DNA from 2 places in the Pedobacter sp. 22163 genome. Region 1 is predicted to be linked to the other one. Evidence: riboswitches for the same ligand, from Rfam matches in the RefSeq annotation. Region 1 holds a riboswitch; the other holds the start of a gene.
What was found. Region 1 has a riboswitch for S-adenosylmethionine ahead of metH (methionine synthase). Riboswitches for the same ligand answer to the same signal wherever they lie in the genome.

Region 1 (4,281 bases):
GACGGTGTAATCAATCCACTTAAACCAATAATATCGGCTTTTATTTCTTTGGCTTTTTTGATGATTTCCTGTGCAGGAACCATCACGCCCATATCTACAATTTCGAAGTTATTACAAGCCAATACTACACCCACAATATTCTTTCCAATATCGTGCACATCGCCTTTTACGGTGGCCATTAAAACTCTTCCTGCAGATGAACTTTGATCCTGATCGGGATTATCCAGCTTTTCCTGTTCGATAAATGGCAATAAATAGGCTACAGCTTTTTTCATTACCCTTGCCGATTTTACCACTTGGGGCAAGAACATTTTTCCGGCACCGAATAAATCACCCACAATGTTCATCCCGTCCATCAATGGTCCTTCGATTACCTGAATCGGGCGTGCATATTTTTGTCTGGCTTCTTCCACATCATCATCCAGGTATTCTACAATTCCCTTTACTAAAGAATGAGATAACCGCTCTTCAACAGAACCTTTTCTCCACTCTTCATCTTTAACCACCTCTTTACCTTTCGATTTAACGGTATCCGCATATTCTACCAAACGCTCTGTAGCATCGTCTCTTCGGTTTAAGAGTACATCCTCTACCCTTTCTAACAATTCGGGTGGAATTTCCTGGTAAACCTCTAACATCCCTGCGTTTACAATTCCCATATCTAAACCAGCCTGAATGGCGTGATAAAGGAATGCGGAGTGCATTGCTTCGCGAACGGTATTATTCCCCCTGAAAGAGAAAGAAATATTAGAAACCCCTCCGCTCACTTTAGCATGAGGTAGGTTTTCTTTGATCCAACGGGTAGCGTTTATAAAATCAACAGCATAATTGTTATGTTCTTCTAATCCGGTTGCAACGGTTAAAATGTTCGGATCGAAAATAATATCCTCTGGCGGGAAACCAATTTCGTGCACCAGAATATCATAACTTCTTTTACAGATTTCTTTCCTGCGCTCGTAATTATCGGCCTGTCCCTGCTCATCAAAAGCCATTACTACTACCGCAGCACCGTATTGCATAATTTTGCGTGCACTTTCGCGGAATTTCTCCTCCCCTTCTTTTAGTGAAATAGAGTTTACAATTCCTTTTCCCTGCAAACATTTTAAGCCATTTTCGATAACCGACCATTTGGATGAATCGACCATGATTGGCAATTTGGCAATATCAGGTTCAGAGGCAATGAGATTTAAAAATTTGGTCATTGCTGCTTCCGAATCCAACATTCCCTCATCCATGTTCACATCAATTATCTGCGCACCGCCTTCAACCTGTTGCAGGGCAACGGCCAGTGCAGCTTCGTAATCGCCACCCAAAATCAGTTTAGAGAATTTGGGAGATCCGGTAATATTTGTTCTTTCACCGATATTTACAAAAATACTTTCTGGGGTGATGGTTACAGGCTCCAACCCGCTTAAACGCATATAAGGTTCGATTACAGGGATTTTGCGCGGCTCGGCTTTTCGCGCATTTTTGGCAATACAGCCAATATGCTCTGGTGTGGTACCACAACAGCCACCCACAATATTCACAAAACCAGATGCAATAAAGTCATCAACCAAATGTGCTGTTTCGTGTGGTTGCTCATCGTAAGCCCCAAACTCGTTTGGCAAACCTGCATTTGGATAGGCCGAAACATAACAGCCAGCTTTTGCAGCAAGCTCCTCAATATGCGGACGCATTTCTTTAGCACCCAAAGCACAGTTAAAACCGATACTTAACGGTTTTGCATGCATTACAGAGTTTAAGAAAGCTTCGGCAGTCTGGCCTGAAAGTGTTCTTCCGGAGGCATCGGTAATGGTACCAGAAATCATGATCTCCAGTTTACGGCCAATTACCTCTTCATATTTTTTAATGGCTACAATAGCCACTTTAGCATTTAAAGTATCGAAAATGGTTTCGATTAATAATACATCAGAACCACCATCTACCAAACCACGCACCTGTTCATAATAAGCTGCTTCAAGCTCATCAAAATAGACTGCCCTAAAACCAGGATCGTTTACATTCGGCGACATGGAAAGGGTACGGTTGGTTGGGCCAATAGCACCGGCCACAAAACATTTACGGTCTGGATTTGCAGCCATGAACTCATTTACGGCTTCCTTTGCCACCCGCGCACCTTCAAAACTCATTTCGTAAGAAAGGTCTTCCATCTGGTAATCGGCCATGGAAATGCGCTGTGTACTGAATGTATTGGTTTCGATAATATCGGCACCAGCGGCCAGGTACTCCAGGTGAATGGTTTTAATAATATCCGGACGTGTGATGTTGAGCAAATCATTATTGCCTTTTACATCACAGGGATGGTTTTTAAATCGCTCCCCTCTAAAATCTTCTTCGGTTAAGGTATATCGTTGAATCATGGTACCCATTGCACCATCAATCACCAAAATACGTTTTTCTAATTCTTCTCTTATGCTCATTCTTGTTGTAAGATTTGAGATATGAGATACGAGATGTCAGATGTCAGATACGAGATATGAGATATGAGACTTCAGATATATGAAATTGGGTAGACGCTATGTCTCAAATCTCAAATCTACGGTCTCAAATCTATGGTCTCAGATCTATAGTCTCAAATCTATAATCTCAAGTCTCTAAAAGGCTTATTTAAAAAGTTGGTACGTGAATCGTAATCCTAAACTTATCTGTTTCTGCTATTTGCAGAATAGAATTTAGCACCTTGTATGGTTACAGGTTGCTAAGACTTCGTTGGGTCTAATCCCTCCGTCTTTCTTAATAAGCATACAAAAATGCAACAAAGCAACATCAATTCCAAAATTTATCGCTTTGCTACCAAATAAAATTACAAAGGCCATGCAATTCTGCACGGCCTTAAGAATATTGTTCTGTTAATGACTATTTTCTGCTTCCGAAAATACGAAGTAAGAAAAGAAAGATATTTAAGAAATCTAAGTATAGGGACAATGCAGCTACAATAGCCATTTTTTTAGATTCAATCTGAAGAACCTGCTCGCCGCTTGCTTCGATCCCTTCGCCAATTCTTTTGATTTTTTGCACATCATAAGCCGTTAATGCCGTAAATATTGCAATACCAATGAATGCCATAAACAAACTGAACTGCTCGCTTTGAACAAACATATTTATTACACTGGCAATCACTAAACCAATTACTCCAACCATTAAAATCGGCCCAAATTTACTTAGATCAATATTAGTTGTATAGCCCATAAATGCCATAATTCCGAATATTCCGGCAGCTCCAGCAAAACAGCTCACTACTGAACCTGAAGTATAAGTTAACAAGATAAAACTTAAACTAACTCCAGTTAATACTGAATAAAGTACAAAAACGCCAATTAACGCTGGTAATGATAATCTACTTAAACCAAATCCCATTAATAAAACCAGGCCGAGCGGTGCAAACATTGCTACATAACCAAAAATTGACATGCTCACTTTACCAGTTGTTGGATTAATATTTAAAAGGTATTGCATTAACTGCTCATTGGTACCAAACAAATAGGCGGCTACTGTTGACAAACTCAATGCCACGAACATCCATAAGAAAACGTTTGCAAAGAATTTTTTAGAAACAGATTTTTCCTGTACAAAAACACTGTTGTCCTGATATTGATAATTTTGTTGTTCCATTTTAAATTTTGTGTATTTAACTATATAAAAATAAATATTTAGTTTAATCTTTTTGTCAGCAATTCTTCAACTTTTTTAAAGAATTGTAGCGGTTTTAATGTGCGCCATGGCAGATTATCAAATGCACCACCAAAGTTAATGTAATAATCGATGTTATTATCGCGAAACTCGGTGATTACGTGTTCCTGAAAATTCACCCCAACAATCCAGCCATCTTCTACTTCCTGAAACCACTCTTCGTAATAACTGTCATCAGAGGCATGAAAATTAAGTATATTTTCACCGATCAGGATAAATTTATTAATGCCTTCATCCATCATCATCTCTAAAATATCGCGTTTCAGCAGCATAATGTCGTTGTTAATGGCATCGTTCCACTCGCCTATAAATTCTATAACGGCATAACTGCGATCATAATCGGCGTATAACACCTTCATGTACAAGGTATTCGAACCAAACTCGTCCCATTGCGGGTGCAGTAAAAAATTATAAATCTGCTTATCGAAGTAAAGTTCTGAATATTCGGTATTGTAAAACGGCGAACGCTCATCTTCTGCCGAAATATAATCATCTCTCCACTGGTAATAAGGCTCAATTTCGTGCATACTTCTTTCTAATTATTGAAGGATTGAATTTTGAATGAGTGACTAGATAAGTGATTGAGTT
Region 2 (4,281 bases), on a different contig from region 1:
TCTTCGCAATGACGAATATTTGTTTTGAAATCTATTTAGGATTGCAAATCGTAGTCAACTTCAACGAATAATTTGCTTCTAATGGCTCATTGGTCTGTGCTAAACGTTGCGAACCTGTATTAGCCGGGCAGGCAATGTCACCAGCAGCATCATATATTAATTTTGTACCACCAGCTAATAATTCTTTAGGTACATAAACCTGTACCTTGGTAATCGAATAACCAGAAGGAAAATAACGCACATAATAACCGTCAGGGTGTTTGGTCCAGATGCCGCTTGGCACATCGCTTCTTGGTGGCGCCATACCCGCTATAATCGCATATTTTTCCATGTCGGCATAAGTATAATTTCCAGACGACACCAATTGACGGATATTATTTTCTGCTTCAAAAACAGCCCTCACCCCTGATGGTAACTGGTCTTTAGCCTTCTCCATTACATCGAAAGGCAAAACACCTAAAGCACCACCTTCCAATTGCGTAAGTTGTTTCGGTGTTAACAATTTAATGGCAGTTACTTTAACCTGGCCATTAAAATCGGCAAATTTTGTTCTTGCAATGATTGTCCAGAGTAAAGCCTGAATATCATGTTGGTCTACATCAGGATGTTTCTCAGCGCTTTTGAGTATAGAAACCACAATTTCTTCTTTAGGGCCTAAAACGGGTGCAAACATGTAACCATCACCCTTTGAAGGGGCGAAAGTTCCAGCTTTTAGGCAATAACTTTTATTGGTCATTTCGTAAAGTCCCTCGCAAAGCACAAAACCACCATCTGGATTTTTAGGCAGTAAGTACAAGGGCTGGGCTTTTAAATTTAATGAGTTAATAAAATCAGGCAGCTTTTCGCCTTCTCTATTTACGTCTTCAAAATTGGTGGTAATGGCAGCAGGTTGTTTTAAAAACTTGTCTACCCCTAAAGCTTTGGCGCCCTGGGCAGTGCCCACTTTTAATAATTTATCTTTTAAGCCTCCGAACTGAGCGTTTACATTATTTAAACAAGCGATAGTAAACAACAGGCCTAAACATAGGGATTTTGTATTTTTCATCATAATTAATTTAGATAGGTACCACAAACTTAGAATTTTAAGCGTTAATTCAGTATTAAAATTTCAGATTGTCATCGCATCATAAAAATACATAATTCATTTTCAATGAGTTAATGTAATTTCAAAATTTTATTTTGTGGATTAAAATTAAATTCAGACATTTGGAATATTATTTGGCAAATAGCTAAATAAAAGTCAATCTTCACGGGTTGATTTATAAAGAAGTGGCGAGAGACTGGCTCGATGACCCACTGGCAACCCTCAGAAAGAGAAGGTGCCAATTCCTGACCGGATAACATGGTGTTATTTGGAGATATAAATTAGAACTGATGAAAACATTAAATCTTCAATCGCTTAGCGAACCCAGTGCAGACCTTAAAAAGGTAGAACAAGCTTCTATTTCTTTTATTTGTTGCGATATGCATGCGATTACTTGTATGTTCTGTTGCATACAGTAATTTAAAAATCTTCCTTTTTTGTTTCTTTCAAATTGGAAGGTCCCGGAAAACCGGGATACGCCCTGCTAGGTTTTAGGATTATCCTAATTCTGTTATCTAATCACATCAACTAAAAAAATAGAAATTATGTCAACATCATATAAATTCGAAACTTTACAACTACACGCTGGTCAGGAAATAGATCCAACAACAGGATCAAGAGCTGTTCCTATTTACCAAACCACATCTTATGGATTTAAAAATGCCGAACATGGGGCTAATTTATTTGCATTAAAAGAGTTTGGCAATATCTACACCAGGATCATGAATCCAACCAACGATGTTTTCGAAAAACGTATTGCCGCTTTAGAAGGTGGCGTAGCTGCTTTGGCAGTCGCATCGGGGCAAGCCGCTCAATTTATAGCGTTAAATAACATATTGGAGGCTGGTGATAGCATTGTTTCTTCATCTCACATTTACGGAGGAACCTATAATCAATTCAAAGTAGCTTTTAAACGCTTAGGTATTCATGTCGATTTTGCAAATCCAGATGTACCTGAAGAATTTGAAAGCAAAATAACTGATAAAACAAAAGCAATCTTTTTAGAAACCATTGGCAACCCAGCATTTAGTGTGCCTGATTTCGAAAAAATTGCCGCAATTGCAAAAAAATACGATCTGCCTTTAGTGGTCGACAATACTTTTGGCGCAGGCGGGTATTTGTTTAAACCATTGGAACACGGAGCCAACATTGTTGTAGAATCTGCAACGAAATGGATCGGTGGTCATGGAACAAGTATTGGCGGTGTTATCGTTGACGGTGGAAATTACAACTGGGGCAATGGGAAATTCCCTCAATTCTCTGAGCCTTCAGAAGGTTATCATGGTTTGGTTTTCAGCGATGTTTTTGGTATCGGCGGACCATTTGGGAACATCCAGTTTATCATCCGTGCCCGAGTAGAAGGATTAAGAGATTTGGGACCTGCCCTATCGCCTTTCAATTCTTTTCTTTTATTACAAGGATTAGAAACTTTATCACTCCGGGTTCAACGCCATGTAGATAATGCATTAGCATTAGCCACCTGGTTAGAAAACCATCCATTAGTTAAAGAAGTTCAGTACCCTGGCTTAGCCAGCAGTAAATATAACAACCTGGCTAAAAAGTATTTAAGCAATGGTTTTGGCGCAGTTTTATCTTTCGAATTGGCTGGAAGCAAAGAAAATGCAACACAGGTAATTGATAACTTAAAACTGGTATCGCACCTGGCCAATGTGGGTGATGCAAAAACGCTGATCATTCAGCCTTCTGCCACAACACACCAGCAATTGAGCGAAACAGAACAATTAGCTGCCGGTGTTAAACCGAATGCGCTGAGGGTTTCTGTAGGCATTGAGCATATTGATGATATTAAAGCCGATTTCGAACAGGCATTTGCAACCATTAATGCCACAGTTCCGGCAGAGAATTTACAAGCCTAAACCCAAACCCCTTAGGGGCTTTTAACAACAACAACATTACAAAATGCATAATAGTAAAAACGACAATGTAAAATCCAATTCGGGGAATTTTGCGTCAACATATAGTTATAATAAACAGTTCAAATTAGAGAGCGGAAAAAAGATCCGTAACCTGCAAGTTGCTTATCAAACTTATGGCAAATTAAATGCAAATAAAGATAATGTGATTTGGGTTTGCCATGCACTTACTGCCAATGCTGATGTTTTTGAATGGTGGGAAGGTTTGTTCGGTGAAAATGCTTTGTTCAATCCGGAAGAACATTATATTGTTTGTGCTAATGTTTTAGGTTCACATTACGGCAGTACAAACCCATTAAGTACCAATCCCGTAACCGGCTTACCTTATTATCTTTCGTTTCCACAGTTTACCATCCGCGATTTAGTGTCGGCACACCAGTTATTGGCTTCGCATTTAGGTATTGATTATATTAAATTATTAATCGGAGGTTCTTTAGGCGGGCAACAAGCTGTTGAATGGAGCATTTCTGAGCCGAATAAAATCGAAAACCTGATCTTGATTGCCACTAATGCAGCACATTCTCCATGGGGAATTGCATTTAACGAAAGTCAGCGTTTGGCCATTACTACCGATAGAACTTTTTATGCCAACCAACCAAACGGTGGTAGCAAAGGTTTAAAAACTGCCCGTAGCATTGCACTTTTAAGTTATAGAACCTACAGCGCTTACGGCAGTACACAGGTAGAAAGCGTAAACGATAAAACCGACAATTTCAGGTCGTCTTCTTATCAGAACTATCAGGGAGAAAAACTGATCAACCGTTTTAACGCTTACAGTTATTATTATTTAACCAAAGCAATGGACAGCCACAATGTGGGCCGTAACCGCAAAAGTATTGCCGATGCACTAAAATTAATTACGGCAAATACTTTGGTAATCGGGATAGAAAATGACGTCTTGTTTCCTTTATCGGAGCAAAAATACCTGGCTGATCATATCCCAGGAGCAGAATTTAGTGCCTTGCACTCAGATTATGGTCACGACGGATTTTTAATCGAAACAGATGCCTTGACTAAGGTAATTGGAAACTTCATCAAGGAAAGCCGGAATAAAAAAATAATCAAACTACAGCATACCGCTTAGAAAGGCATAAGGTTTAGGGTTTTAGGGTTAAAATAAAGAGAACAACTAATATCTGTACCATCAAATTCAACAAAAAAATAATATAAAATAAATACAGTAAATCAGTGTAATCTGTTTATCTGTGTAATCACTTAAAAAAATGAGTAAGAATTTAAAAATCGGTTTATTTGGTTTCGGTG

Region 2: another riboswitch for S-adenosylmethionine. It lies ahead of ACTJKN_RS10695 (O-acetylhomoserine aminocarboxypropyltransferase/cysteine synthase family protein); the one in region 1 lies ahead of metH (methionine synthase).

What each region holds. Positions count from the first base shown of each region.
Region 1 is NZ_JBQEPM010000004.1:252,946-257,226, reverse strand. It holds gene metH (methionine synthase) at 1-2,423, opposite strand, end outside; SAM riboswitch class I at 2,642-2,746, opposite strand; gene ACTJKN_RS12235 (Bax inhibitor-1/YccA family protein) at 2,860-3,615, opposite strand; gene ACTJKN_RS12230 (hypothetical protein) at 3,654-4,220, opposite strand.
Region 2 is NZ_JBQEPM010000003.1:562,558-566,838, reverse strand. It holds gene ACTJKN_RS10700 (hypothetical protein) at 32-1,045, opposite strand; SAM riboswitch class I at 1,257-1,367, shown strand; gene ACTJKN_RS10695 (O-acetylhomoserine aminocarboxypropyltransferase/cysteine synthase family protein) at 1,630-2,961, shown strand; gene ACTJKN_RS10690 (homoserine O-acetyltransferase family protein) at 3,005-4,102, shown strand; gene ACTJKN_RS10685 (homoserine dehydrogenase) at 4,242-4,281, shown strand, end outside.